Regions from separate parts of the Jeotgalicoccus sp. ATCC 8456 genome, predicted to be linked through region 3. Evidence: predicted binding sites of a transcription regulator. Region 3 holds the regulator's gene; each other region holds the start of a gene.

Region 1 (10,765 bases), 530 kb from region 3:
TAAAGTATCGCCTGCTTCAATTGTATATGTAGTCGCGTCTGAGCTTACTTCTTCAGCCGGTGCTGCTGGAGCTTCTCCATCGATCTTAAGAACGTCACCAGGGAAGATGATGTCTGAAGTTAAGTTGTTTAATGATTTAACTTCCTCAACTGTTTTACCAGCTTCACTAGATAAACTCCAAAGTGTATCTCCTGAATCTACCGTTACTTCTGATGCAGATATGTTAGCTGCAGCCACTGCTGATAATGCTGTAAGTGATGCTGCAGAAATAATAGTTTTTTTCATTGATAAAGCCTCCGTAATTTGGATGTATTTTTTAAATTCGCGTCACGTGCGATTTCCATGAGTCCTACTATAGCACATGATATTGCTAATTTGTCCTTTGTAACCAACTTGTAATTAAAGTGAAAAATCGCAGAACATTCACATTCTCAAAAATATGTTTTTCCGTCCTAAAATAATATATAAAAATAGCTAGAAGCCTTGTATATCAAGGTTCTAGCTATTAAGTGTGTATTTTTGCTTCTGAAGCATGTAAGATAACGTAATTTGACTGTAATAATTAGTAGAAAACTAAATCGATGATTACCAGTGTAATACCAGCTGTTAACCAACCTAATGTTGTTGGTACAGACCATACCATAATTTGCTCTTTAATCTTAGTAATTCCAAGCATTCTATTAACTACCCAGAATAAACTGTCGTTGAAGTATGAGAAGACCATAGCACCAAAGGCAGCAGCCTGTGCAGCTAAAACTGGATCTAATCCCATATTAGAAACGATAGGTGCAGCGATAGATGCTGCCGTAATCATTGCAACAGTTCCGCTGCCTTGAACAAGCCTTACAAATGTTGCGATAAGGAAAGGAATGAGTATTGCAGGGACACTCCATGTTGCGACTTGTTCAGCAATGACTTGACCTGTGCCCCCAATACGTAATACTTCACCTAAGGCACCACCAGCACCTGTAACCAGTAGAATAATACCAGCGGATTTTACACCTTCTTCAAGTTCATTTAGAGTCTCGTCTTTAGTAAAATCTTTCGTTAAGAACACAAGCGCATAAATTAAACCTAGACCAACCGCGATGATTGGATTACCTAAGAAAGTAATATAATTCATTACTGTGTCAGATAGGTTGATGACACCCCCATCTTGCAAAGCATTCATTCCTGTATTACCAAAAATTAATACCAAAGGAATTAAAATAGGTAAAAACGATTTAAAGAATGATGGTAAGTTTTCCTCTCTGACAGTCGCCGCTTGTTCAAACTCTTTAAATGCTTCTTTGGCAGTCGGTCTATAATAACCGTCTCCATCTTCTTCAGGTAATTGATAAATTCTCTTACCTAACCATTTTGCATATAGGACACCGACAATAATAACTGGAAAAGAAACAACCAGTCCAATAATCACCATCATCCCGACATCCGCTCCGAAAATTCCGGCTACGCCTAGAGGACCTGGTGTGGGTGGTACTGCATGGTGCGTGGCAGCAAGTCCAATTGCTAAAGCAACACCAAGCGTCACAACAGACTTACCTGTTTGACGTGATAATGCCTTAACTAGAGGTTGTAAAATTACAAAAGCAGAGTCTACGAATATTGGAATTGCTACAATATAACCACTGATTGCGATTGCCCACTCCTCTTTTTTACGTCCTATAAACTTAATCATTGTATAAGCTAACTTTTCAGCTGCACCTGATATTTCCATGATTTTCCCCATCATGATACCTAGTCCAATAATAATACCAATCGAAGCGAGCGTTGAACCAAAGCCTGCTGAGATTGTTTCAATTGTATCTGTCGGAGACATGCCTCCGATAACACCTGTCAAAATTGCAGCAATTAACAGTGACGCAAAGACGTGAATACGGGTTTTAAGCACTAAAAATATTAACAGTACAATTCCGATAACTAAACCGACTATCATCTGAGTTGTAGAAACATCCGTCATTTAAATTTCCTCCATCTAAAACATAAAACGTTTTCACTTTTATGTATTTATAAATGGGCGGTTATCCCGCCCATTACTTATCTTTTAAACGTAAGCGCATATTCTCCCGCAAGTTTAATACATTCTTCCATACTTTCACTTGAAGCGATATTTTGACCAGCAATATCAAATGCTGTTCCATGGTCTACTGAACTTCTTAAGAACTGTAAGCCATTTGTAATAGAAATTGTTTTGTGGAAATCTGTCATCTTAGCAGCAATGTGTCCTTGGTCATGGTAAAGAGAAATTACTGCATCATAACGCCCATTTAAAGCTTGGAAAAAGACAGAATCAGCTGGTACTGGACCTACAACATCAAAGCCGTCTTCTTGAGCCAGTTTAATTCCCGGTGTAATTTCATCGATTTCTTCATTACCAAATAATCCGCCCTCACCACTGTGTGGGTTAAGACCAGCAACTGCTAATTTTGGTTCTTCAACACCAAGTTTAATTAGTGCGTCATAAGAACGTTTAACGTAGTCCTGAACACGTTCTTTAGTCATTTGATCAATGGCCTGTTTGATAGATAAATGTCTAGTTAAGAAGAAGATACGTAGGCTTCTCACTTGGAACATTGTTAAAGGATCATGTGAGTTTGTTAATTCTTCAAGCATTTCTGTGTGACCGATATATGGTACTTCAGCTGCTTTAAGAGATTCTTTATTTATTGGTGTCGTTGCAAGTGCATCGACTTTTTTATCCATCGCTAATTTGATTGCATATTCAATATATTCAAATGCAGCTTTACCGCACTGAGCTTGTACTTGACCGTATTCAAAAGTAGACATATCTACATTATCTAGGTCGATTAAGTTAATCACATTATTTGAAAAATCCGCTTGCGAAACTTCATCAATTACATTAATTGAGATATCTGTATTCGTAATTTCAATCGCTTTTTCAATTACTTTCTTATCTCCAATTACTACGGAATTTGCCGCTTCTAATACCTCTTTGTTAGTAAATGATTTAACTGTAATTTCAGGTCCGATCCCTGCTGGATCTCCCATTGGTACTGCAATAATTGCTTTAGACATACATAATTCCTCCTATTTTGATTTTAAATATTGGATGGCTTCATATAATGTTTCTCTGTTTCCAATCATGCCACCCTTAGTAATCAGTGGCAGACCTTCATATTCACCGCCAAGTAAATGACCGTAAGCAATCAGTGGTCCTACTTCATCGATAAGTTTAATACCACTCGCTAAAGTAATACTTGCTAATGATGCGGTCACATCGCCACCGCTGACGTAACACCCTTTAATTTCATAGCTGGATTCATCAATAAGACGTTTGGTAATTGTGGCGAGTCCATCAGTGATGCGTTTAGCTACTCTATCTGGTGTGACACCATTGACAGCAGCTATTTTTTAATATCAATAATCACTAAATTCTCTTTGTTGGTTGTAATCACTGTCACTTCATTATCTTCCATACGTTTCTTAGCTTTTTTAACACATTTCTGAACCTCGTCGTGCCAATTGTGATCAAAGGTTGCAAGTTTTGTTATATCCGGTATTACCGGTTTAATCTTAAGTCTATCGATTAAGTAAACTAGTTGTTTTTCTGATACTTTAGTCGCTGATCCTACGGTCACAATTATCTTTCTATCATCACCGATTTGATTGGCCCTATACTTCGCATAGAGCGAAGTAAAGGGTCCTGGATCAATCGGAACAAGCTTATGACCCTTATATTGGCTGAGTGCCTCAGCAATAAATTCAATATCATTATTCGTGACCGCATCTAACACAACAATCTTGTTTCCTTTTTCTATAACGCTTTTAAAAGATTCTAAGAAAGTTTCACAGTCTTCAGACATATCATTTATGGTCATTACACCCACTTGATGCTCTGTTTGTGCACTAATGATCTCAGGTACATATGATGAAGTAATCGGTGTAATTGGATCATTGGCCGCATCTGTTCTATGTAAAGGCAGACTATCAACAATTAAGTACCCACCAACTGTAATCCGTCCTGAATCAGGAAATGACGGTACAACAACTCCGATGGTTTCTTCACCGACCGTTTCTAAGATCATATCAATTTCCTTACCGACATTTCCTCTTAAAGTAGAGTCCACTCGTTTTGCTAAAATATCCGCACCCCAGTGCTTCAATTTAGTTAAGGATCCACCGACTCTATGATCTAAAACTCTTTCACTCGCATATCTACTATCAGTGTCAATGACAATGACATCAGTATTTTCATCATTCAATAAGTCATTGTAATGAAAATACGTTGCAGGATGAAAGCCGTTTTCGCTCAATCGGACACCCGTCGCATTCGCGCCAGTTAAATCATCCGCAATAATTCCTACCTTCACTGCCTTACCTCCTTAAATGACTGTCGTTGCCGACTGCAGGCTTTTTCTTATTTCTTCATCTAGAGAATCGTCAGTAATAATACCTGTAAAGTCATTTAAATCGCATATTTTAGCGAATGCTGTGTGATTGAATTTACTGGAATCGACAACAAGATAAGATGTCTGCCCACATTCCACCATCAATCGTTTAACTTTCGCTTTTTCTATTGTTGGTGCATATATGCCTTCATAAACATCAATTGCTTGTGTACCTACAAAAGATACACTCACCTTTATTGAGTTCAGCATATCTACTGTCTGGGCACCATACATGGACCCAACATTCGTTTGAACTTGACCGCCTAAAATAATGACTTCGTGTTGACTATCAATTAATTCCGCGGCCGCTTTTATATCATTTGTTACAATTCTAACTTTGAAATCTACGCTTTTAAGTCGTTTACAAATTTCTAGTGTCGTAGTACCAGCATCGAGTAAGATTGTTTCATCTGGATGAATGAATTCTAATGCTTTCTTTGCAATCAACCTTTTCTCTTCGATATTAACCAACTGTTTTTTTACAAATGGGACTTCGTTCAAGAAAGAGTCCTTAAGCAAGATCGCATTAGAAGTACGGATGACTTGTTCATTTTCTTCAAGTTCCTTTAAATCTCGACGTACTGTCATTTCAGACACTGACAATTCCTCAGCTAGCATTTCAATCGTTACTTCACTAAACTCCGCTACCCGACTTAAAATATATTGCTGTCTTTTAGATTTCATCACCATCACCTTTAAATTAATTATATTGTTCAAATCTAACAAAGTAAATAATAAAATGTGAATAATTAACAAAATATATTTCCTATTGTTATTTTTCAACAAAAATAAGACACTCCTCTATGAAGTGTCCTATTTCTTCAATGTCACTTTGTGTGCTTTTAGCCAAACTTCAATCTCTTTCATTCTATCTGTGTCACCCGCTTTTTTTGCTGCTTGATATTCTGCCAACTTATCCGTTACCTCATTTTGTACACCTTTTGAAACTTGTCTATTCCTGTCCTTCTCTATATCTTCTTCATATATGCGCTCGACTTTGAAGGTTAAAAACAGAGCAACAAGTCCAAAAATTACAGCAAGACCAATCGGTGAAACATTGGCAATATTGTTTAAGGTAGTTGTCTCTATAACATTTTTCGATAAAAATCCAGCAACTTCTGGGGTCACAAAACCAATAGCCATACCAATAATTACCTTGATCGGATCAAAATGATATTTCTTTTTTATAGGCGTTCTTTCATCTTCTTGGGATTTTAAAAACATAGGCATCTCCTCGTCGAATCTTCAAATCTATTATACTAGAAAAGATATGATATGCTAAGCGCTAAGATAACAATACGGAGGTATGACATCTTGAAGAAAAAGAAAGTTCAAAAGACGAATGCTATGAGACAGTTAGATAAAGAGAAAATCCCTTATTTAATTCACGAATATGCTTGGTCAGAGGACCATAAAGATACTGATCGTTCAGTCGACACACTTGAAGTGTCAGAACAAATAATATTTAAGACGCTTGTAGCAGTTGGTAATATCACAGGGCCAATTGTTGCTTGTATTCCAGCCAAAAAAGAATTGGATTTAAAGGCACTGGCAAGGGAAAGTGGTAATAAGAAAGTAGACATGTTGCATATGAAGGACTTGGAGAAAACGACCGGTTATATTAGAGGCGGTTGCTCACCTATTGGTATGAAGAAAAACTTTCCTACCTTTATTGCTATTGAAGCTAAGTCACTTGATAAGATGGTTGTATCTGCTGGTAAAAGAGGAATGCAGGTCGAAGTGACACCTAATGATTTACTGAGCATTACTAATGGATCACTCGTAGATATAACTGATAAATGATTTGGTTACTAAATTAAAATAGAACAACAAAAAAAGGGGCTGGGACAAAAACTCTGAATATATAGGGAAATAATAAATTATAATAGAAAAGCCGAACGTTAGACTTCTAGGGGAATAGCATCTGCGTGAGACTACAGGCTCACGCGATGCCTTAAGAATTGCTAACGTCCGGCTTATTATATGAAGGGAATTGTTTTGTCCCAACCCTTTTTCAATATTTAAAATTTCAGTTTTCTGCGCTTCCTTATGCTTTAGATACGACAATCTCACCATTTTTAATGTGCGCTCTGACTTGTTCTAAACCATCCGATTCTAATATTAAATCAGTAAGTTGGTCTTCAATTCTATCTTGAATCACCCTTCTCAATGGTCTAGCACCAAAGCGTTTATCGTAACCGAGGCTCACTAATTTTTTCTTAGCGTCTTCAGTTACAGTGATGTTAATATCATTTTCCTTAAGTGTCTCTGATAGCTCATTAAGCATTAAATCAGTAATTTCCATCAGATTTTCTTCGGACAATTCATTGAAGTTAATAATTACATCAAATCTGTTTAAGAATTCAGGTTTGAAGTAATCACTTAAGTTCTCAAGTGTCGTTACTGACTCATGTTGATTCGCATTAAATCCAACACTAGCGTTGTTATCTCCTGTACCAGCGTTACTTGTCATGATGATTACTGTTTCTTTAAAGCTAACAGTACGACCATGAGAATCAGTAAGCTGACCATCCTCCATAATTTGAAGGAACATATTTTGTACATCAGGGTGTGCCTTTTCAATTTCATCTAAAAGAATAATTGTATAAGGATTGTGACGTACTTTTTCTGTTAGTTGTCCTGCTTCTTCGTGACCAACGTAACCTGGAGGTGAACCGATAATTTTAGAGACAGCATGTTTTTCCATGTACTCAGACATATCTAATCTAATCATAGAGTCTCTTGTACCGAAAATTTTCTCAGCTAATGCTTTGGTTAATTCCGTTTTACCAACACCAGTTGGGCCAACGAATAGGAAGGAACCTATTGGACGATATTTAGATTTTAGTCCAGCACGGCTTCTTCTGACCGCTTTCGCTACCTTATCTACCGCTTGTTCTTGCCCAATTACTTTAGAACTAAGATTTTCACTCAGATGTCTCATCTGATTTTGTTCTTCTGCTTGTATTTTTGTTACAGGAATACCTGTTTTCTCTTCTACAATTAATTGAATATCTGTGACATCAACATCTAAAGTCTTTTGTTCATCCTCTGCTGCATCTAGTTGTTTTTGTAGTTGTAATTCTTGATATTTTAAGTGTGCTGCAGTTTCATAGTCTTCTTGTTCAGCAGCTTCATCTTTTTCTTTAGCAATTTTGTCTAATTTTTGTTTAATAGACTCCGTATCATTTTCAGCATTAGACAGGTTGAGTCGTGCACCGACTTCATCCATTAAGTCAATTGCCTTATCTGGTAAGAAACGATCTTGAATATATCTATTAGATAAGTTAACAAATGCTTCAATTGCATCATCAGAGTAATTGACCTCATGGAATTTTTCATAGCGATCTTTAATACCTTTAAGGATTAATACAGATTCTTCTAAACTTGGTTCTTTAACAATGATTGGCTGTAAACGACGCTCAAGCGCTGCATCTTTTTCAATTTGACGATATTCTTTTAGCGTTGTTGCACCGATGATCTGTAGTTCACCTCGTGCAAGTGCTGGTTTTAGAATGTTACCAGCATCCATTTGTGAACTTTCAGCAGAACCCGCTCCAACGATTTGGTGAATTTCATCTATAAATAAGATGACCTCTTTTCGTTCTTTCAATTCAGAGATTAACTGCTTCATACGTTCTTCAAACTGTCCACGCATAGAAGTGTTCGCGACTAGTGATGCGACATCTAAAACATAAATTTCTTTGTCCATCAACTTCGTAGGAACGTTGCCCTCAACAATTTTAAGTGCTAAGCCTTCAGCAATGGCAGTTTTACCAACACCAGGTTCACCGATGAGTACAGGGTTGTTTTTATTTCTTCTATTAAGTGTTTCAATGACACGTTTAACTTCTTTGTCACGACCAATTACAGGATCAATTTTCCCAGCTCTCGCCTCGTCGGAAATATTATTACCTAATTGATCTAAAAGTCCGTCTCTATTGCTTTCTTCTCTTGTTCTAGTGCTCGTTGCACTGTTTCCTTGTCCGTTAAAGTATTTATTGTTATTCATTGCATTATTTTGACCTTTAAAGAAATCGTTAGAGTTCATCATTTGTCCTTGGATTTCTTGGAAACAGCTGTCACATAAATGAACCTGCATTTTTTGGTTATTAAAATTCATTGCAAGGTTAACATTTGCTTCGTTAATACTACAATTTTGACATTTCATGTGTGTTTCCTCCTTTTAAAAGTGTTTCAATCATAGTTCGTTTTGACTTTGACTATATTTGACTATGTTTATAGTATAAAGCCTGATATCAGTGACTTCAAATTATGTGCTTATCAAATTTATAATCATACCGAGAAGTTTGACTATCTTTGACTTATGATTTTATTATACATTGACCTTGTTTGACTTTCAAGTTTTTTATACTTTTTCTTTACAAAATCTATCTTCGTATGTATAGTTGATTACACAACTAATCAACCACTCATCAAAAGGAGGTCTTCATGTGTGAAAGCAGTACTAGATGACTCAAAACCTATATTCCAACAAATACACGAAATGATAGAGGACGACATAATTGAAGGTGAACTCCAAGAAGGTGACCAAATCCCCTCAACGACGGAGATTTCGAAATTCTATCAAGTTAACCGTGCAACTGCACAGAAAGGTCTCACTGTCCTTGTTGAAGAAGGATATGCTTATAAACAACGTGGTCTCGGTATATTCGTCTCTAAAGATGCCCGGTCTAAATTATTAGAGAAGAGAAAAAATGAATTTAGAAAGCAATATATTAAACCTATGTTAGAAGAATCTAAACGCTTAGATATGGGGCTTGATGAAGTGATTAAGTTTTTAAAGGAGGATAATAATGATTAATTTAGACAATGTCGCATTTGCTTATGACAACAAATATATTTTAAAAGATATCAATCTTATAGAAAATAATCCGGTCATTATTGGTTTATGGGGAAGGAATGGTTCTGGTAAAACAACCCTTATGAAACTATTGTCAGGTTTAGAACACCCGACTTCTGGCACGGTCCATGTCGATGGTGAAATACCTTACAATAATATTGAAGCGATGAACCATGTTGCATTTATGCAAGAAGACCACCCTTATAGTGACTTGTGGAATGTTAATGACGCCTTAAACTACGCATCAAATTTTAATGATAAGTGGGATCAAGCTTTAGCTGATCAATTAATAGAAATTTTTCAACTTCCAAGAAAGAAAAAAATTCGTAAATTTTCTAAAGGTATGAAGACGATGTTAACTATCGCAATCGGACTCGCGAGTAAAGCACCCGTAACAATTTTCGATGAGCCATCAAACGGTTTAGATGCGCATATGAGAAAGCAATTCTACGATATCCTACTCGATTCATTTGAAGAAGATCCAAGGGTGATTCTCTTATCAACACACCATATTGAAGAAGTTGAACCACTGTGTGAAAAAATTGCAATTATAGATAACAATACGCTTCTAACCTATCAGGATACGGAATCACTTAAGACACGTGGTGTTCACTTAAGCGGTACAAGTGATGCTGTGAATGCTATTGCAGAACAGTACACAATTTCAGAAGAACGAAAGCTCGGCAAACAGCTCAACGTTATGATTGATGCACCGTATACAGAAGCATTAAAGCAAGAAGCTTTTTCTCACGGTGTTTCTATAGAAAAAGCTCCCTTCCAAGATTATCTAGTCAATTTAACTAAAAAGGAGGCAAAATTACATGCACACGCTTAATGGTCCTTTTAAAATCGTCGCAAAAGAAACTGGCATAACATTTTATATTAGTATTTTTGTTACAGTCGCCATTTTTGCTCTCTTTATTTTTTTAAGCTCGTTATCATCTGGCGCTAATAGTGTTGGCGCACTTTTCGGTCCCTTTTATATAGTGTTTCTGACACTGCCATTTATATTCTTTAAAGCGTATCGATTCATACTCGGCTTAGGCGGAACTAGAACTCAGTTTGTGTTATCAGCTTACCTATCAAGCATTTTATTTATAATAGCTGCATCAGTCGTACTGACTTTATTACACTTTATAGGGACAAATTTATTCGAGGATTCTTATTCTGTGTTTCACATGGCAGACATTTTAACTGACGCAAATATATTTATGTACTTTTGGATAGATTTCCTATGGCTATTCATTCTATTTGGTATCGGAATGTTTGCACAAGTTATCAATTTTAATATGGGAACAATGCGAACATTGATACTGCTTGGCCTAGTTATACTCGCTTCAATTTCAATCTACTTCTATATTGATTTTGGACCACTGTTTGAATTCATCATGACAGACTACACATTATTCATTCATATACTTGCAGGCGGATCACTAATCCTACTCGTCCTGTCATACTTCATGATGAGAAATGCGCCATTAGAACGTGGAGA
Region 2 (10,765 bases), 740 kb from region 3:
GGTTTAAAGTATTTATGCACTTCTGACATGACAATCTCTCTTGTTTGATCTGTTAACTCCCCACCTTGTACAACTGTATCTAGTAGATGTTGGGAGCCGATATTTGAAGTCATAATAATGATAGTATTTTTAAAGTTAATGATACGCCCCTTTGAATCTGTTAGACGACCTTCATCTAAAAGTTGAAGTAAGATATTAAAGACATCAGCATGCGCTTTTTCTACTTCATCTAAGAGGATAACTGAATAAGGCTGACGTCTAACCGCTTCAGTTAATTGTCCACCCTCTTCATGACCAACATAGCCTGGAGGTGCACCGATTAATCTTGAAACAGAATGTTTTTCCATGTACTCAGACATATCGATTCTGATCATATGTTTCTCAGAGTCAAACATTGTTGAGGCTAAGGCTTTAGCGAGTTCAGTTTTACCGACACCCGTAGGTCCTAAAAATAGGAAGCTCCCGATTGGACGATTCGGATCTTTAATACCCGCTCTTGCTCTAATTACTGCGTCAGCAACTAAATCGACAGCTTCATCTTGACCGACGACACGTTCATGAAGAATGTCCGATAATTTCAAGAGTTTTTCCTTTTCAGTTTCAACAAGTTTTGTAACCGGAATACCTGTCCATTGGCTCACGATAAAACCAATTTCCTCTTCGGTCACAACTTCTCTAATAATTCTATTGTCAGATGATTCTTCTTGTTGCATTTCTTGTTCATATTCTTCGAGTGCTTTTTCTAACTGTGGTAATTTACCATGTCTAAGTTCTGCCGCACGTTCAAGCTCATAATTGTTCTCTGCGTCTTCTAATTCCTGACGTACTTTGTCAACTTCAGCTCGTTTGTCATTCACTCTTTGAATTTGTTCTTTTTCTTTCTCAACTTTGTTTTGAAGTGTAGACTGGCTCTCTTTCATATCCGCTAATTCTTTTTGGAGTTCGGATAGACGCGCTTGTGAAACTTGGTCATCTTCTCCTTTTAAAGCTTGTTCCTCGATTTCAAGTTGCATTACCTTACGATTAATCTGATCAAGTTCAGTTGGGTTCGATCCCATCTCTGTTCGTATCGTCGCACTCGCTTGGTCCATGAGGTCAATTGCCTTATCTGGTAAGAAGCGATCTGTAATATAACGGTCTGATAGTTCTGCAGCTGCAACAAGGGCACGGTCTGTAATTCTTACACCGTGGTGCACTTCATAGCGCTCTTTTAGACCGCGCAGAATTGAAATAGTATCCTCTACATCAGGCTCTGGTACTTGAACCTTTTGGAAACGTCTTTCTAAGGCAGAGTCTTTTTCGATATACTCACGATATTCGTTTGTTGTTGTTGCCCCAATACAGTGTAGCTCACCTCGTGCAAGCATAGGCTTAAGCATATTGCCTGCATCCATTGCACCATCAGTTTTACCAGCCCCAACAAGCATGTGGATTTCATCAATAAATAGAATAATTCTTCCTTCAGATTCTTTAATTTCTTTAAGCACAGCTTTTAATCGTTCTTCAAACTCACCACGGAATTTCGCACCCGCAACTAGTGAAGTAAGATCGAGTTCAAAAACTGTCTTATCTAAGAGACTATCTGGAACATCCTTACGTACAATTCTTTGAGCAAGTCCTTCGACAATTGCCGTTTTACCCACACCAGGTTCACCAATTAGTACTGGATTATTTTTTCTCTTACGACTTAAAATTCGAATCGTATCTCTGATTTCTTCATCACGACCAATGACCGGATCTACCTTACCATTTCTGACTTCTTCAACAAGGTCACGCCCATATTTTTCTAATACTTCATATTGATTTTCAGGATTTTGACTCGTCACGTGGTTACCCCCTCTTATTTTCTTCACTATTTCTTTAACAACTTCATCCTTATTACCTACAGCATTGCTTAAAATATCATCAATTTTTAGCGCTGCTAGAAATATGTGTTCCTGGGAGATATAATCATCTTCCATATCAACAATCAGTTTTTCCGCTTCATTATATAACTGCGAAAAACCTTGCGACATATAGACACCATATTCTATATTATCGCCACTTACCTTATTGTATTTTGCTAATTTTTCATCATAACTTTTAATTATATTGTCAATGTTGATGTTTGCTCTTTCTAGAATGTCAGCACTCATGCTATCTTCAATCAATAGCATTGCTTTTAGTATTGACTCTAGCTCAATTGCCTGAAGTTTAAGATCAACTGTCAGACCTTGAGCACGTTCAACGATTTGTTGAACTTTAACTGTCATCTTATTTATATCCATTTAAACCACCTCTAATCAATAAATTAAAGTGTTTGACCAAATTTGACCATAACTTAATTATACACTTTAAGAAGATTAAATCAAGTAATTGATAGCAATTTAAGACAATTTGTCTTATATTAAATGATGTACATTTTAAGGAGGATCACCTCATGGAAATCATTACTATTATCAAATATGCTTTTCTTGGTTTATTACAGGGCATTACAGAACCAATTCCCGTATCATCTAGTGGTCATTTAGTCATTGCCAGGGAGCTATTCAATATCGAAGCACAAGGTCTTTCTTTTGAAATATTTTTAAATACGGCTTCCCTTATTGCAATCTTGTTCATCTATCGAGATGATATCATTAGTATCATCAATAATTTGTTTAGATATTTATTTAAAGGCGCGAGAGACGATGATGCAATTACTGATTTTAAATATACGATTTGCCTAATTATCGCGACGATTCCAGTTGGTGTTGCAGGGCTACTGCTTAAAGATGTAATCGGCGATAATATTTCTGTTGGCTTCGTAGGACTTATGCTACTTGTAACAGGTATTGCACTTTGGTTTATTAAAAATAAAAGAGGCGATAAGAGGGATGGAGACCTGACAATTAAAGATTCTATAATAGTTGGTCTATCTCAATGTATAGCATTAACACCTGGAATTAGCCGCAGTGGTGCAACAATTGTCGGTTCCATTGCAGTTGGTCTTAGCCAGAAAAACGCATTAAGATTTGCATTTCTTCTTTATATTCCAGTATCTCTTGGAACAGCTTTAATATCCGTTGGAGATATCGTTAACGACCCTAACATGGATACACTATGGTTAGCATATTTAATTGCCTTTATTATTACCCTTATCGCAACATATTTTGCAGTTAAATGGTTACAAAATGTGATGGAAAAAGGTAATTTGATTATCTTCGTTTACTACTGTTTTGCTTTAGGCGCTTTTTCAATCCTATATCAGTTTATTTGGGCATAATAATTCAATGGATCCAATCGGTTAACAACCAAATTCACCACAATACAAAAAAGCTATGAGAAGAATTATCTTCTCATAGCTTATTATTTATATTAGCTTACACCAAGTGCAATTTTAGCGTAACGACTCATCTTGTCTTTGTCCCATGGTGGATTCCATACGATAGCAACTTGAACATCATTTACCTCAGGTAGTTCTGAAAGTACGTGCTCAACTTGACCAATAATTTGTGGTCCCATTGGGCAACCCATTGAAGTTAAAGTCATTTCAACACCTGCTGTACCTTCGTCATCTAGGTTTACACCATAAACTAAGCCTAAGTTTACAATATCTATACCGAGTTCCGGGTCAATGACATTCTCTAGCGCACCGTACATGCTTTCTTCCATTGCTTTATCCAACATAATCACTCCTCACCTAGTATATGTAATACTTACTATACCAAAAATTATACATTCGATAAATATAAATGCTATTATTGAGAAGAAACATTATTCTTACATACTGACAAAAGGGAGATTTATATGGATAAGCATTTAATTTGTTTAGACTTAGACGGCACACTTTTAACTGATGAGAAGAATATCAGTCCTTACACAAAGAAAGTGCTGACAACGTTGAAACAACAGGGCCATGAGCTAATGATTTCAACTGGCCGTCCGTATCGTGCCAGTGTACCCTACTATAAAGAATTAAAAATGACGACACCTGTTGTAAACTTTAACGGTGCTTTCGTCCACCATCCTACAGATTTTGACTTCCAAATCATGCATGAAACATTGGATAAGGAAGTTACAAAAGAAATTGCTAAAAAAGTTCCTGAATTAAATATTAAAAATATTGTCGCTGAAATTAAAGATAATATTTATATCCACTATCACGATAGCGTCCTATTCGACGCCTTCACCATGGGCAACCCTAAAATAAGTGTTGGCGAACTTCAAGATACAGTTACAGAGGACGTTACTTCTATTCTTGTTCAGGCAGAAGAGAGTGAAATGCCTCATATTCGTAAGACTCTAGATGAGTTATTTGCTGAAGTAATCGAACAACGTCGCTGGGGTGCGCCTTATCCTGTCTTAGAAATAATCAAAAAAGGTATTAATAAGGCGGTTGGTGTGGATTACGCCAGAGAGTATTTGGGAATTCCACAAAGTAGAACAATCGCTTTTGGAGATGAAGACAACGACACTGAAATGCTACAGTATGTTGAACATGGTGTCGCAATGAAGAATGGTATCGACGATATCAAAAATGTGTCTAAATATATTACAGAATATAACAATAACAATGACGGTATTAGACATTTCCTTAATGAATTTTTCGATCTCCGTCTTAAACCATAGGGAGGGTTATCTATGAAATTATTTATTGATAGTTGCTCAGATTTAAGCTTAGAACGTGCCAAGGAGTTAGACATTGAAGTGCTCCCTTTGAAGATTCAACTCGACGACAAAAGCTACCTAGACCAACTCGAGATAACTAGTGATGAAGTCATCACAGCAATCAAGGAAGGTAAAAGACCATTAACAAGTCAACCAAATCCCGAAAGTTATTTTGAGTTGTTTGAGGCATATGTAAAAGAAGGTACACCAATCATATACCTTGGCTTTTCAAGTGAACTTTCCGGGGCATTCCAAAGTTCAGTCATTGCACGTGATAACATCCTAGAACAATATCCTGAAGCTGATATCACATTGATTGATTCATCTGCTGCAAGCTATGGGCTCGGAATGCTAGTCGAACGTGCAGCATCTTATATTAAAAACGGTGACGACAAAGATAAAATCATTAAAAATATTGAAACAGATGTCGCTATGATCAGACACTTGTTTACAGTTGATGACTTAAATTACTTAGCCAAGGGTGGACGTTTATCGAAAGGGTCAGCATTTTTAGGTGGCTTATTAAATATTAAACCCCTTCTACACGTAGAAAACGGTCAATTAGTACCTGTTGAAAAACACCGTGGACTTAAAAAGGTATTTAGACGTATGACAGAACTCGTAAAAAATGAACGTGCAACCGGACTCGCTCACATTACTCATGCTGATGCCAAAGAAAATGCAGAGTTATTAAAAGCACAAATTCTAGAAAATACAGATATAACAGAAGTTAAGATTTCTAGTATCGGACCGACAATTAGTTCTCATACTGGGGCTGGCACCGTCGCCTTATTCTACTTTCAAGACGGGCGCTAAGTTATGGTAAAAATTGCTGTTGTCGGTGGGGTCGCAGGTGGTGCCACTGTAGCCTCTCAAATCCGACGACTTGATCCAAATGCTGATATTACAATTTATGAGCGTAATAACGAAATAAGTTACGGGGCATGTGGAATGCCCTATCACATTAGCGGTGAGGTAAAATCTAGGGAAAGCCTCATTAACATGACACCGGAGAAATTTCTAGATAAAGATATCAAAGTGTTAATTAATCATGAAGTCACAAAAGTTGATTCTGATAACAACACTTTAACCGTACTTGATAAAGATAATAATGACTATAAGACGGTCATTTATGACTACTTAATCTTATCACCGGGTGGCAGTCCGAAAGTCCTACCCGCCTTAAAAGATATACCTCAAAGTTTCCCACTTCATAAGATACAAGACCTAGATGCTATCATGGCTTACATTGACAAATATAATATTAAAGAAGCCATCCTTGTCGGTTCAGGTTATATCGGACTCGAAGTAACGGAAAACTTAAGTGAACGTGGCATTAAGGTAACGATTGTACAACATGATGAACGAATTTATAAAAAGATTGAAGCTGACATGAATCATGTCATACACCAAGCTATGGAAGATCACCACATTGATCTCAGATTTAACGCTGAAATTAAAAGTGTCGAAGGTGAAACCTTGACACTTAACAATGGTGAAGAAATCCATGCGCCATTGATTATTAGCGGTATAGGTACACAGCCCAATACAGCATTCCTCAAAGGTTCAGGCATAAATCTAACTGATAAAGGTCTGATCCCAATCGATTCAAGTGGCCGAACGAACCTAGACAATGTCTATGCACTTGGAGATGTGATTGAAACAGTTTACCAGCATGTGCCAGATGTGAAAGTTCAGTCACTGCTAGCTTGGCCAGCGCATCGCCTGGCACACATAATTGCCAATCAAATCGCAGGTGATGAGAATATAAGGCACGAAGGTTTACTAGGAACAAATATTGTGAAATTTTTTGACTATGCGATTGCATCAACGGGCCTTAGTGAAAAAGAAGTCATGAAATTGCCTCACCTAGTTGTCGACCAAAAACAAAAAAATAAGTCAGGCTACATGTCTTCAGCTGAACCTATTAATATCAGAGTCTACTTCCATAAAGATACACATCAGATTTTAAGAGCAGCCATTGTCGGTACAGAAGGTGTCGATAAACGTATTGATGTACTTGCAACACATATACGTTTAGGTGGAAGTGTCTTTGACTTAATTAATATAGAAATAGCATACGCTCCCCCGTTCTCTAATCCAAAAGACGTCATTAATATGGTCGGTTATAAGGCGATTGCTAAAGCAAATGAAGCTCAATAAAAATATCCATCCTAAGTGGATGGATATTTTTTACTATATTTTTCTTTGACTTTGTTTATACATACTCATGATATTCATAAGGGTCTTGGCCTTCAACACGGCCATCCTCACCTTTATCAAGCGCATCGATTTTTTCTATATCTTCTTGGCTTAAGTCAAAATCAGTCGCTTCAATATTTTCTTTCTGATGCACTGGATCAGCTGATTTTGGTATGGCCATGACACCCGCTTTATAGTTCCAATTGATAATAATTTGAGCAGGTGTCTTATCATATTTAGCTGCAATTTCTTTGATTGTTTCATTTTCAAGCACATCGTTTAGATATCCTCTACCAAATGGACTCCATGCTTCTGTTAGAATGCCTCGTTTTTTATTCTCTTCTACCATGCGTTTATTATTGAAATAAGGATGACGTTCCACCTGATTTGTAGCTGGAGTCACACCCGTTGCATTGATAATATCATCTAGGTGATCCGGTTCAAAGTTAGATACACCAATGGTTCTAATTAAGCCTTGTTTTTGGGCATCTACAAGTGCCTTCCATGCTTCAACGTATTTGCCATCATCTGGATTTGGCCAATGAATTAAATACTTATCAAAGTACTCCAATCCAGCACGTCTCAACGATTCTTGAAGAAAGATAAACGCCTTATCGTAGTCGTGGTGTGAACCCGGTAATTTTGAGCTCACTAATATTTCTTCACGGTGTAATTTAGAACGTCTAACCGCTTCACCAACAATGCCTTCGTTGTTATAGTTTGTTGAAGTATCGAGAAGACGGAAACCACTATTTAGTGCATTAAGAATTTCAAAAGTTCCCTTATCTCCTACTAAATCAATTGTACCTAGACCAACATACGGCCAAGCCGTCTTGTCATTGAGTACAAATCCTTTTTCATTTATAGTCAAAATCTCATCTCCTTATAATTTCTTGCTAAAAGATGACTAAATAACTTATCTGATATCCACTATATAATATTTCCGTTTCGATACAATTTTAAACATTTCTATACGAAAAGACCTCGGTTAGTCACCGAGGTCAATGTCTAACTACTATTCGTTTTAAAATTTACTATTTTTTCGTTTCTTAGAGCGTGAAGCTGCTACCCAAACAAAGATTGCAAATAAGCCGAAGATTAAAATACTTGCATAAAGATATCCATTGTTAAAACCTGCCTCTTCGATGATTGAATACAGTTCAGTTTCTTCTCTATCTAATACTGTAATAAATTCACCTTCATGCGGGCGAATCATATCACCTATTAACATCCCGCTATAGACTTTACCATCTTCACTCGCCGTTTGCTCAAAAGTGTTACTCTGAGTTTCAGAAGTATTGTTCATATTAAAGACGAAATCTACATCGTTTGTTTTGTATCTTACAATATATTGCCCTGCTTCATTTAGTAAGGTCTCTGTTTCACCTGCAGCCATTACTTGATGTCTGTCATATATCATACTAATGTTCTCTAAATATTCTACAACTTCTTTATCTGTCCATAGGTCCATCTGCGGGTGAATTTCCGGGTAAGAATCACCATTAAATGCAACTTCTGTTCCATAAGTCATGGCACTTGCACCTTGATAAGCATACAGATAGTTTGCTAACTGTTGAACTCTCGTTCCTGGGAACATATTGTGACTTGCAGCATGATATGTAAAACGTTCTGAGAACCAGTGATCTGCAAGTACTAATTCATTGTCAGTTGGAAACTCTGGTATTTCAATATCAACACCACCAAGTGCATTCGCAATGCTTGATCTGAATTCATTATGAGACACGTGATCGAAACCTTCAGCTGTCATGCCATCTATCGTTAAAATGCCATAAGAAGGTATATTATCTGGAAGAAAATCATTTCCATTTAATCCATCTTGGTTTAAGAACATACTAATACCATCTACATCATAAGTATCAACGAAGTTTTGCACCATATCTTTATATTGACTCTGGTTATCAGCATCACTTAGATCAATGATTTCACGGTCGATGTCTTCGTAATATGCTGTTTCAATGTCATTGAATTCTAGATTTTCCAGTGCTGTATAGTCCTCAGTTGCTGTCGTTGGCATGTCTACAACGATTTTCATATCCTGATTATGTACTGAATCTATAAAATCCTGAAATGCTTCCGCCCCACCATAAGCTTCTGAAATCTTATCATAGGAAGTGACGTCATAACCCAAATAGTCATCTTCAGCACGTTCTGTAACAGGAGATAACATGATTGTATTAAAGCCCATATCTTTTATGTATTCTAAATGTTCTTCTATACCAACGAAATCACCACCAAATGGTTGGTCATTATCAGGATCTTCATGAACACCGATATCATTTGATTTATCATTGTTTAAGAACCTGTCGACTGGAATCATATAGATTTTTTCTTCAGCTTGCTCTTCAGCAGACGATGGATTTACCATCGTAAAGAACAAAGCGAAGGCAGTAAACAAGAGTGCAATCATTCTTTTCATATAATATCCTACCTTTTTATCTTATAGTGCTAAGTATACTAAAGTTCACTTCAAATTTTCTTTCTTTCACGAATTGTTCATAAAAATATTTAAAAAAGCTGGAAACCAACCGGTTCCCAGCTTAGTTTTAGAAGCTTAAAATACCTAGTGGTAATGTCGCTCCCATAATAACTGTTGCAATAATGAGAATTAAAGCAACAACCATTGGCCATACTGTCGCACTTTTCTTCAATCTAACAATTGCCATTTCCATAAATCCAATAGATAGAAGTCCTAGGAGTACTTTAATACCGTACTGCATATGACCGTCCATATTAGAGATACCTTCCATGTTGCTAATGTAAACGACTAGACCTGAAATCAGTACGATAACATAAAACAATCTAGCTACCATGTGCAAAATTTTTGCCGGCTTATTGTCTGGTGAATTGTTTGCCTTATACATGAAGAAGACAACAAGGAACAAAACAGCAGATATAACAATGGCCGTTAAGTGTAAATGTAGCATAATTCGCCCACCTCTTATTTAAAATTTACCCATGGCATATTATAACATGAATGATTATTCAATGTGTGTCGTTAATGTTCCAATTCCATCGATAGAAACACGTACTGTATCACCAGATTTAACAAAGCCTTTAGGGTCCATTCCTGCCCCTACACCGGCTGGTGTACCTGTAGCAATAACATCACCAGGTTCTAAAGTAACGTATTTAGATAGTTCACTAATTAGGTCGTCAATTTTTCTAACCATAAGTGCTGTACTACCATCCTGACGAATCTCATCGTTAACTTTCGTTACGATTTGAGCATCCATTGCATTAGGAATTTCATCTTTAGTAACAATGTATGGACCCATCGGTGTTGCTAGACTTTTAGATAAGAAAGCCTACTTGTGAGATTTTTGAAGGTCTCTTGCAGAGATGTCATTAACAATTGTATAACCATAAACGTAGTCATAAGCCATAGAGCGATCAATATTACGTCCTGATTTACCAATCACAACACCAAGTTCACCTTCATAGTCTAACTCTGAAGTAATATCGCTAAATGATGAGATTGTCGCTTCATCACCGACTAGGCTAGAGTTCGCTTTAGTAAATACATATAATTCTACTTCATTATTTAGCTCTTGTGCATGTTCTTTAAAATTACGACCGAAACTAATTGTATTATTTGGTGGCTTAACTGGTGCTAATATATTAATTTCATCAAATGGTGCTTTATATTGATCAGCATTCTCTGATACTTCAGCACTTTCAACTAATTTTCTCACTAATTCTTGGAAATCCAATGTATGGTATTCAGTAATTCCTTCCAATAATGTACGTGGATAATCTTTAACATCACTAAAATCCTCAAATAGTAGCGGAAGAATCCATGCACTATCTTCACGTTTTACTTTAACACCGTAATAATTCTTTTCTTTGTACTCAAAAGTTAAAAATTTCATTGGACAAGCTCCTTTGTTTGGTTTAATTCAGTATAACAAAAAAT
Region 3 (10,765 bases):
GACACCGAACCAAATTATTGATGAAGCAATCGGTGAGGAAAATTGGAGACAACTGAGTGAGATGCCAGTTAGTTTTGAATGTAACTGTTCTAAAGAACGCTTTATTAATGCGATAAGTGCCTTAGACCCTAAAGAAATTATGTCTATGATTCAAGAAGATGGCGGTGCTGAAGCGGATTGTCATTTCTGCCGTAATAAAGAATGGATTACAAAAGAAGAGCTTCAAGCCCTTATCACACACTAATTAATTGAAAAATAGTAGGGATAATGTTATATTATTCATAGTTAAAAACTAGGAATAGGAGTGTTTGATTGTGAGTAATGTATATAACAATATTTTAGAAACAATTGGAAATACGCCTTTAGTGAAATTAAATAAGTTAACAGATGAAAATAGTGCAGATGTCTATGTAAAAGTTGAATTTATGAATCCAGGTAGTTCCGTAAAAGATCGTATCGCCTTAGCGATGATTGAAGCTGCAGAAGAAGCAGGCAAACTTAATGAAAACACGATTATTGTTGAACCAACCAGTGGTAACACGGGAATTGGTCTGGCAATGGTAGCAGCTGCAAAAGGGTACAAATCAGTTCTTGTTATGCCTGATACGATGAGTAAGGAACGTCGTAATCTATTACGTGCATATGGTGCAGAACTTGTCTTAACACCAGGTGCTGACGGTATGAAAGGTGCAATTAAAAAAGCTGGAGAACTTGCTGAGAAAGATGGATACTTCATGCCCCAACAGTTCGAAAACCCAGCCAACCCAGAAATCCACGAGAGAACGACTGGTAAAGAGCTAGTGGAACAAGCGAATAGTGCTGGCTTGTCTATAGATGCTTTCATATCTGGTATTGGTACAGGTGGTACGATCACCGGTGTAGGTAAAGTGTTGAAGGATAACTTTAAAGATGTACAAGTGATTGCTGTTGAACCAACGGATTCAGCAATTCTAAGTGGTAAAGAACCAGGACCGCATAAGATTCAAGGGATTGGTGCTGGCTTTGTACCAACGACATTAGACACAGATATTTATGATGAAATCATTACGATTGAAAATGAAGAAGCAATGGATACTGCTCGTCAGTTAGGTAGAGAAGAAGGTATCCTTGGTGGAATTTCTTCTGGTGCTGCTGTCTTAGCAGGACTTCAGACAGCAAAAAAACTAGGCAAAGGTAAAAATGTGGTCGTTGTACTACCATCAAACGGTGAGAGATATTTATCTACACCACTATTTAACTTTGAAGCTTAAGTCAATAATCTTAATCCAAACTAAAGAGCTTAGAGATCTATATGAACATAGATTTCTAAGCTTTTTTGTATGAGATTTTTAATCAGGCATGTACTTTTAAACATGTTATAATATGACTATTCAACAAATGTATAAGTAGAGGTTGGTATGATGGAAAAACTGAAGATAATGGGTATTTTAAACACAACACCAGACTCTTTTAGCGATGGTGGAAAATATGACTCTGTAGAGAAAGCCGTAGATCGTGCCAAGGAAATGGTAGAGGAGGGCGTCGATATTATAGACGTCGGTGGCTACTCTACACGACCTGGCTATAGTGAAATTACAGTGGAAACAGAGATAGAGCGGGTTGTCCCTGTCGTACAGGCGATTCGAGCAGCAGGTATAAAGACAGACATCTCTGTAGATACATTTCGCTCAGAAGTTGCAAGGGCAGCCTTAGAAAAGGGTGCAACGATGATTAATGATCAGTGGCGAGGTCTTTATGATGAAAAAATCTTAGATGTTGTTGCTGAATTCGATGCTGAAATATTCCTTATGCACAACAACAATCACGCTCAATATGAAGATGTGGTTAGTGAGATGATTGATGAGTTAAAATTATCAGCTGATAAAGCCCTTGAAGCTGGCGTTAAGAAAGAAAAAATTTGGCTGGATCCAGGTATCGGTTTTGTAAAATCTAGAGATGAAGAAATCGAGGTCATGCGTAACTTGGATGAACTCGTTAAAGAGGGATATCCTGTTTTACTCGCGACAAGCCGTAAACGTATGGTAAAAGAACTGATTGGTCATGATACAGATGCTGACGAACGGGACGCAGCAACCCTCGCAACAACGATTTTAGGCATTGATGCAGGTGTCGATGCTGTGAGAGTGCACAACGTAAAAATGAATAGGCAGGGTGCAGATGTCTATATGAAGTTAAAAGGTGAACTATAATGGATAAAATTCATATCAACGGTATTAAAACTTATGCTTATCATGGTGCAATAAAAGAAGAACGTGTGCTTGGTCAGTACTTTATTACTGACTTAGTAATTAGCTTAGATTTATCTCAAGCATCTTTGACGGATGATTTGAATGAAACGGTACATTACGGTGAAGTATACGAACTTGTTGAAAATATTGTTAAAGGTGATTCAGTGAGTTTAATTGAGCATTTAGCAGGGAAAATCAATGCCCAGCTATTTGACCGATATGCTAAAATAGTAGAGGTAGAAACTACGATTACTAAACCTAATCCACCGATAGATGGTAACTATGACAGTGTGGGTATTACCTTAAAAGGAAAGTGGGAAAGATAATGGCTATAGCGTATCTCGGACTCGGTAGTAATATCGGGGACAGAGAAGAGAGTTTAAGACAAGCCCTAAAAAAAATATCTGAAGTTCCTGGGATTACCGTTACTAAAATATCTTCAAGATATGAAACTAAACCATATGGTAAGACAGATCAGCCAGATTTTATAAATATGGCTGTAGAATTGGAGACAAATTTAACGCCTTTGGATTTGCTTGAAGTCGTACTTGGCATTGAACGTGAACTTGGTCGTGTACGTAAGGAAACATGGGGTCCGAGGTCGATTGATATCGATGTACTCTTATACGAAGATTTGGAACTAGATTTAACAGATTTGAAGGTGCCTCATCCGGAAATGCACCTCCGTTCTTTTGTGATTGATCCGATGAGTGAGATTGCACCAAAAAGAGAACATCCAACTTTGAAAATGACAATCGAAGAAATTAAAAACAAATTAGATAACGAACAATAATGACTTTTAGGAGTGGAATATAGTGTCTGAAGAACTAAATGATCAGCTGGCTGTACGCCGCGAGAAAATGCAACAATTAAGAGAACAAGGATTAGATCCATTTGGTAAACGTTTTGACCGTTTACATTATACTAATGAACTCGTTGAAGAGTGGGACCAGTTCTCAAAAGAAGAATTAGCAGAAAGAGAAGATGAGTCAGTAACAGTAATTGCTGGACGTATCATGACTAAGCGTGGCAAAGGTAAGGCTGGATTTGCACATATCCAAGATATCAACGGTCAGATTCAAATATACGTTAGAAAAGATCAAATTGGTGATGAAGCGTTTGAGGTATGGAACCAGGCAGATTTAGGTGATTTTGTTGGTGTTAAAGGACCGATGTTCAAAACGAATACGGGCGAATTATCGATTAAACCAACAGAGTTTACATTACTTACAAAAGCCCTTCGTCCACTTCCCGATAAATATCACGGTCTAAAAGATGTTGAAGAGCGTTATCGTAAACGTTACTTAGATTTAATTACAAGTAAAGAGTCTAGAGAAACATTTATTAAAAGAAGTAAAATTATACAAGAAATGCGTAACTACTTAAATGAGAATGACTTCTTAGAAGTAGAAACACCAATGATGCACTCAATCGCAGGTGGTGCGCAGGCACGTCCGTTCATTACGCATCACAATGCTTTAGATACAGATTTATATATGCGTATTGCCTTGGAGCTGCATTTAAAACGCCTCGTAATCGGAGGTATTGAGAAAGTCTATGAAATTGGTCGCGTGTTTAGAAATGAAGGGGTATCTACAAGACATAACCCTGAGTTCACAATGATGGAACTATATGAAGCTTATGCTGATTACAGAGACATTATGACTTTAACTGAAGAGATGATTGCTTATATTGCTGAGAAAGTGAATGGGACGACTAAAGTTGTGTATGATGGTGAAGAGATTGACTTAGCACCAGAGTGGAAACGCGTGCACATGGTAGATATCGTTAATGAATATACAGGGGTTAACTTCTATGATATTAATTCAGTAGAAGAAGCAAGAAAAGCAGCTAAGGCACACAATGTAGAAATTGGTGACAACATGCAGTATGGTCACATTCTAAATGAATTCTTTGAACAAAAAGTAGAAGAAGAATTAGTGCAACCGACCTTTGTATACGGCCATCCTGTAGAGATTTCACCGTTAGCTAAGAAAAATGATGAGGATCCTAGATTCACTGATAGATTTGAGTTATTTATCGTTAGACGTGAACATGCCAATGCGTTTACAGAGTTAAATGATCCGATTGATCAGCGTGTGCGCTTTGAAGCACAAGTTGCTGAGCGTGATCAAGGTAATGATGAAGCGCATGAAATGGATGAAGACTACCTAGAGGCGATGGAATACGGTTTACCACCAACAGGTGGATTGGGTATCGGAATTGATAGATTAGTAATGTTACTGACAGACTCAGCTTCAATCCGTGATGTTTTATTGTTCCCTTCAATGAGAGAAAGATAAGAAAAATCGTACTTATTCTTAAAGAATAAGTACGATTTTTGTAATTATTAATTTTGTGTAAAAATTGGTTGACAATTTAGGTGGTTATCGCTAAAATAATTAATAGTTTGATTTTGCTGCTATACATATTATGCGGAAGTAGTTCAGTGATAGAACATCACCTTGCCAAGGTGGGGGTCGCGGGTTTGAATCCCGTCTTCCGCTCCATTTTATTTTTTTTTGCTTTTTCCCATATAAGGGCCTATAGCTCAGCTGGTTAGAGCGCACGCCTGATAAGCGTGAGGTCGGTGGTTCGAGTCCACTTAGGCCCACTAATATAAAAGGTCACTGATGAGTTTTCATCAGTGACCTTTTTGTTTAGAGTGAACTTTATTTAATGTGACCTTTTTCTATTAATGCTTTACGAATCTCAAGCATAGCAGTATAGGTGGCGATCATGTGGATTTTTGTCGTCGGTGCTTTTTCAATAGCTTCTACAACATTTTCTAGTGTACCAGCACTATAAAGTATTGAGGAATCGAATCCAGCAGTGAGCAAGCGATCTGTCATCTTACCGACTGCGATACCACCAGTAATTATTTGTTTGATGTCTAAGTCAGTTAGGGATTCAAAGTTTGTATCAGCTAACCAAGATAGGTCGACACCGTCTGCTGGTCGGTTGTTCAAGAGTGATACAAAAGTAAATGGATCTTTTTCAAGTTTAATAAGATTCAATACCTGATCTAACCCTACTGGGTTTTTAACAACATTAAGGACGATTTTCTTATCGTATGCGACGATGACTTCTTGGCGACCGAAAACACGTTCATTGACATTAAATGCATCGACAATATCTTCTTTTGGAACATCAAAATGACGACCGACCGAGTAGGCTGCTAGGGCATTGTATATGTTGTATATTCCCGCATTATGCAGAGTGTATGTGTGATGGTCGATCGTAAATGTGGAATGCGTAACATCTAATTCTTTGACCGAAGTGACTCTATGGTCTAATTCAGGGCGTTTATACCCACAAGATGAACATGAATAGTCTCCAAGGTTTGCATAAGTATAAATTGTATACTCTAAATCATGTCCACAGTTTGGGCAGGCTGTGTCTGCTTTTGATTGGTTCCCTGTATCAACATTTGTGTCAAACCCAAAGAATTTTCTACTGTTAGGTAGTGCGACAGAATTAAATAACGGTAAATCACCATTCGCTATAACAGTAGCATCTGGGGTACTTTTTGCAGCATCTGTAAGCAACTCATATATTTTTTCTATTGAACCGTAACGATCGAGTTGGTCTGCAAATATGTTAGTATGTAGAAATACTTTAGGTTGTAATTCTTCTACAACATTTTTTAAGGATCCCTCGTCAACTTCTAAGACAGCAATGGCATCTTTTGTCACTCGCGGTGCATTCAGGAAGGCACCAACGATGCCTTGCTTCATGTTAGAACCTGTCTTATTAGTAATTACATGGTTATACTTCTTCGATAAAACACTTGTCGTTAGTGTCGTTGTTAAGGTTTTACCGTTCGTCCCAGTTACAACGACAACATCGTAAGACGCTGCTAAATTTTTTAGCAGGTTTTTGTCGATTGATAAGGCAACCTTACCTGGTAAGCTGCTGCCTCCATTTGTATATCTCGTTAGGAAATAACTTAATGTTTTTCCGACGTTCTTGGCAATAGTGGATTTAATTGTCATTCTTAGCGCTCCTTTAAGTTCCTTATGAGAAACCATTATATCATTCAGTTTTAATAGGTACTATAATTTTTTGGAAAGCGTTATAATTATTATTAAGAAAATTCTAAGGAGAATGAATATGTTAGATTATCTAATGACCTTGGACCCTTGGCAACAGGCACTTATAGCAACCTTGTTCACATGGACAATGACGGGGCTAGGTGCAGCAGTTGTCTTTTTAACTAAAGGTGTTAGTGAAAACTTTTTAAATATCACACTTGGCTTTGCAGGCGGTATCATGGTGGCCGCGAGTTTTTGGTCGCTTTTATCACCTGCGATTGATGCGAGTGCAGATAATCCAATAGGAGAATGGTTCCCTGCTTTAATCGGCTTTTTAGGCGGTGCCTTATTTATTTACTTCTTCGATAAAATTATCCCTCACCGTCATAGGGGAGAACACACTGCTGAGGGGCTTACAGTTGCTAGCTCCAGAAGAAGTACCTTACTAGTAACATCCTTAACACTTCACAATATTCCTGAAGGACTCTCTATCGGTATTCTCTTCGGTGCAGCAGGGTTGAGTCAAGATCCAGTCATGATTGCCAGTGCACTTACCTTAGCAGTAGGGATTGGTCTACAAAATATCCCAGAAGGTACTGCAGTTTCCATGCCGTTAAGAGCAGAGGGTGCATCTAAATTTCGAGCATTCTTTTGGGGCTGGATGTCAGCAATCGTTGAGCCGATGGCAGCACTTGTTGGTGTCTTGCTTGTGGCCTCAATGGAGCCAGTATTGCCGTATGCTTTAGCTGCAGGTGCAGGTGCAATGATATTTGTGGTGGTGGAGGAAGTTATTCCCAGCACACAAAAAAATGGTCATTCCGATGCAGCAGTCTTTGCATTCCTGTTTGGATTTTCTGTGATGATGGTGTTAGACGTAGCTTTAGGATAACAAAAAAGCCTCTAGGGTCTTCCCCAGAGGCTTAAAATTTATAAATTTTAATAGAAGAAACCGATGATTACAGAGCTTAAGATAGATACAAGAGTCGCACCGTATACTAGTTTAAGGCCGAATCTCGCAACTTTGTCTCCGCTCTCACCGTGAAGTCCTTTAACAGAACCAGCGATGATACCGATTGAACCAAAGTTAGCAAATGAGATTAAGAATACTGAAATCATTGCTTGTGTCTTCTCAGAAAGTCCTTCTGCAACATTTATGAATTCAAGAATTGCAACAAATTCGTTAGTGATTAACTTAGTTGCCATTAATGAACCGGCAGTTTGTGCCTCAGCCCAAGGAATACCCATTAGGAAGGCAACTGGCATAAAGATGTAGCCCAAGATATCTTGGAATGAAAGGTTTGAACCAGGAATTAATAAGAAAATCTGGTTCAGTAAACCGATTAGAGCGATGAAACCAATTAACATCGAACCAACGACGAGTACGATTTTACCACCATCGATGATGTAATCACCAAGGACTTGGAAGAAAGATTTACCTTTTTCTGGATTAGTTGAGATTTCAATGTCACCATCTTCGATAACTTCATCATATGGATTGATGATGTGTACGATGATGTAAACACTGAATAAGTTCAGTACAATCGCAATGATGACAAATTGAGGGTCTAACATTGTAAAGAATGCGCCGACAATAGAAAGTGAAATTGAACTCATTGCCTGTGCAGCTAATGTATATAAACGACGTGTTGTAAGCTTAGGCAGCTGATTTTTAAGAGATACGAATACCTCTGACTGTCCAAGCATCATAGATGCCGCACCATTGTAAGACTCGATGTATGGCATTCCAGTAATCTTAGTCAGTAAGAAGCCTAATCCTTTTATGATGAAAGGTAAGATTCTAGTGTAAGAAAGAATACCGATAATTGCTGAGATAAAGATGATCGGTATAAGCACGTTGAATAGGAATACATCAACTGGTTCGCCTTCCGCGTTCGTCATCAAATCTCCAAACACAAATTGTGCACCTTCTCTTGCATATCCTAGTAAGTAGTCGAAACCGTTCGCTAAACCAAGGATAATCGTTTGTCCACCCGTAGTGTTAAGGAATAAGAACGTAGCGATAAACTGTAATGCAACTAATATTAATATGTTCTTCCAATGTTTGAACGCAAGTTTTTTGTTGCTACTTGCAATCCAAGCAAGAAAGACGGTGAATAGTATACCAACTATTCCCATTACAATACTCATTGTGAAAGCCTCCAAAAATTATTATGTAAGAAATATTGAAAATGATTTCATTTGTAAATTATATACCAAATGATACATTTATGCGATACTAAATTAGTATAATGCAACCGGTTCCAAAAATAAACCCTTTTAATTAAAAATAAACATGTTATTTGCCAATTTTGTTCACAACTTGTATACTTTAGTCAAAGTAGGTCAAGGGAGAGTGATGAGATGCGTAATATGTCGGATATTATTGAAAAATATTTAAAAGAAATGATTGAGAAATCCGGTAACGAAGTCGTTGAAATAAAACGTGCGCACATCGCTGAAAAATTTGATTGTGTACCGTCGCAGTTAAACTATGTTATCAAAACGCGTTTTACAAATGAACATGGCTACGTCGTTGAAAGTAAACGTGGCGGTGGCGGCTATATAAGAATCACCAAAGTAGAAACACATTCTGAGACAGAATACTTAGCGCACTTACAAAATCTTATTGGGGATAACATATCTCAGTTGAATGCGGGTCACCTTGTTCAATCAATGTTTGAAAATGGTGTTATTACCTATAGAGAAGCACAGATCATCGATGCTGTTATGGAAAGAGAAGTTCTATCCATTGAGTTACCTTATAGAGACCGCTTAAGAGCGAAAATTTTACGCCGTGTAATCACGGCAATACTGTACGCTAAGGAGTGAATATATGAAGTGTGAGATATGTAATGAAAATGAAGCCACAGTCCATATTTCGGAAGACTTAGGTCTTGCTCAAAATGTACGGTATTTGTGTGAGCAGTGTGCTGAAAAATCGCTACACGTGAATGACTATCAAGTGGATAATCCTTTTGACATCCATACATTACTGAAGATGTTAGCGGCTAATGCAGAGAAAAAAGAGGTTGAAGTTGAAGCGCCTGAATGTCCATCATGTGGTTCAACATTAAGAAGCGTCGTCGACAATGGCTTGTTTGGTTGTAGTTATTGCTATGACTACTTCGGCGAATACGTACCTCAAATTGTTGAACGTGTGCAGCTGAACCAAAATAGACATCTTGGGAAGATTCCTCATCAAAAAGTAGATGCACTGCGCCTCAAAAGAGACATAGAGTCCTTACAACAGAGACTAGATGACAAGGTGAAAACCCAGGCCTTTGAAGAAGCAGCGGTGATTAGAGACCAGATTCAGGCACTGAAGGATGGTGAGTCACATGGAGAATAATATTAGTAAGTGGCTCAATAGAACAGCAGTCACTGATATTGAACTTTCCTCACGTGTGAGGCTAGCACGGAATATTAATGGTGTACCTTTCACACATATGCTTGAAGATGATGAAGACATCACAGCGCTTGGTAAAATAGTAGAGAAAACTTTACCTAATTTGACTCGTCTCCGCTTATCTGAATTTACTGATGTAGGCCGTGCCTTATTGGTCGAAAAGCATTTGATTAGTCTTAGATTTTCACAAAATGGAGAAAGTGTCTTCATCAATGAAGAGGAAGACGTGTCGGTGATGATTGGTGAGGAAGATCATTTACGAATTCAAAGTCTCGGTGTAAATGAATCCCTTGAGTCGCTATACGAGAAAGCAAGTGCTATAGATGATACATTAGAGAGTAAGATAGAGTATGCATTTGATGAACGATACGGCTATCTTACAGCTTGCCCGACTAATCTAGGGACAGGAATGAGAGCCTCTATAATGCTGCATTTACCTGCCTTGACAGCCTTGAAAAGAATTCAACGTTTTCATAATAATTTAACGCGCTTTGGTTTTACTTTACGAGGTATATACGGGGAAGGGTCTAAGCCCATTGGTTCTGTTTACCAGTTATCGAATCAAGTGACGCTTGGTTTTAGTGAAACAGATATCATTGAAAATTTGACAGAATTAAAAGAACGCATTATTGAAGAAGAACGTAGCGCAAGAGAGCAATTAAAAACTTTAGAAACCTGTGACGCTGTCAATCGTTCTTTTGGTATTCTACAATACGCCTACAAATTACCTTTAAAAGAAGCAGCAATGCATTTGAGTAATGTGAAACTAGGGATTGATTTAGGCTATATAGATTTTGACCGTTTTAACTTTCAAGCATGGTTTCAACAAATCCAACCGGCTTTTATTAGCCAAAAACTGAATGAATTTGAATATGACACTAGTCGACCAAATAATCAGCACGAAAGATTACGGGCGACACTGACACGCGAACTATTAGGAGGGAAATAGATGCTATTTGGAAAACTGACAGAGCGAGCACAAAAAGTACTCGCATTTGCCCAAGAAGAAGCGATCACACTTAAAAACTCTAATATCGGTACAGAACATTTACTATTAGGTTTGGTAAAAGAAAAAGAAGGCATCGCTGCAAAAGTTC

Evidence for each region. The regulator CtsR, encoded in region 3, represses protease genes until heat stress. The targets are predictions, from matches to a motif close to ATGGTCAATAAAGGTCAAACA.
Region 1: the regulator CtsR is predicted to act here: its motif matches at 8,717-8,737, upstream of JEM45_RS05840 (ATP-dependent Clp protease ATP-binding subunit).
Region 2: the regulator CtsR is predicted to act here: its motif matches at 2,297-2,317, upstream of clpB (ATP-dependent chaperone ClpB).

Annotation. Positions count from the first base shown of each region.
Region 1 is NZ_CP066224.1:1,140,215-1,150,979, forward strand. It holds gene JEM45_RS05800 (LysM peptidoglycan-binding domain-containing protein) at 1-285, opposite strand, end outside; gene JEM45_RS05805 (GntP family permease) at 563-1,960, opposite strand; gene pdxA (4-hydroxythreonine-4-phosphate dehydrogenase PdxA) at 2,038-3,036, opposite strand; gene JEM45_RS05815 (nucleotide-binding domain containing protein) at 3,049-3,369, opposite strand; gene JEM45_RS05820 (four-carbon acid sugar kinase family protein) at 3,366-4,331, opposite strand; gene JEM45_RS05825 (DeoR/GlpR family DNA-binding transcription regulator) at 4,344-5,093, opposite strand; gene JEM45_RS05830 (hypothetical protein) at 5,223-5,633, opposite strand; gene ybaK (Cys-tRNA(Pro) deacylase) at 5,757-6,212, shown strand; gene JEM45_RS05840 (ATP-dependent Clp protease ATP-binding subunit) at 6,457-8,580, opposite strand; gene JEM45_RS05845 (GntR family transcriptional regulator) at 8,866-9,234, shown strand; gene JEM45_RS05850 (ABC transporter ATP-binding protein) at 9,227-10,108, shown strand; gene JEM45_RS05855 (hypothetical protein) at 10,095-10,765, shown strand, end outside.
Region 2 is NZ_CP066224.1:927,122-937,886, forward strand. It holds gene clpB (ATP-dependent chaperone ClpB) at 1-2,267, opposite strand, end outside; gene JEM45_RS04685 (undecaprenyl-diphosphate phosphatase) at 2,420-3,244, shown strand; gene JEM45_RS04690 (metal-sulfur cluster assembly factor) at 3,337-3,633, opposite strand; gene JEM45_RS04695 (Cof-type HAD-IIB family hydrolase) at 3,769-4,590, shown strand; gene JEM45_RS04700 (DegV family protein) at 4,603-5,445, shown strand; gene JEM45_RS04705 (CoA-disulfide reductase) at 5,449-6,792, shown strand; gene JEM45_RS04710 (aldo/keto reductase) at 6,848-7,702, opposite strand; gene JEM45_RS04715 (alpha-amylase family glycosyl hydrolase) at 7,856-9,268, opposite strand; gene JEM45_RS04720 (DUF1516 family protein) at 9,396-9,776, opposite strand; partial or broken gene JEM45_RS04725 (fumarylacetoacetate hydrolase family protein) at 9,831-10,721, opposite strand.
Region 3 is NZ_CP066224.1:1,668,896-1,679,660, forward strand. It holds gene hslO (Hsp33 family molecular chaperone HslO) at 1-244, shown strand, start outside; gene cysK (cysteine synthase A) at 315-1,250, shown strand; gene folP (dihydropteroate synthase) at 1,401-2,189, shown strand; gene folB (dihydroneopterin aldolase) at 2,189-2,554, shown strand; gene folK (2-amino-4-hydroxy-6-hydroxymethyldihydropteridine diphosphokinase) at 2,554-3,021, shown strand; gene lysS (lysine--tRNA ligase) at 3,044-4,531, shown strand; tRNA gene JEM45_RS08660 (tRNA-Gly) at 4,664-4,738, shown strand; tRNA gene JEM45_RS08665 (tRNA-Ile) at 4,769-4,842, shown strand; gene JEM45_RS08670 (MurT ligase domain-containing protein) at 4,901-6,223, opposite strand; gene JEM45_RS08675 (ZIP family metal transporter) at 6,342-7,151, shown strand; gene JEM45_RS08680 (NupC/NupG family nucleoside CNT transporter) at 7,199-8,410, opposite strand; gene JEM45_RS08685 (CtsR family transcriptional regulator) at 8,624-9,091, shown strand; gene JEM45_RS08690 (UvrB/UvrC motif-containing protein) at 9,096-9,611, shown strand; gene JEM45_RS08695 (protein arginine kinase) at 9,601-10,617, shown strand; gene JEM45_RS08700 (ATP-dependent Clp protease ATP-binding subunit) at 10,618-10,765, shown strand, end outside.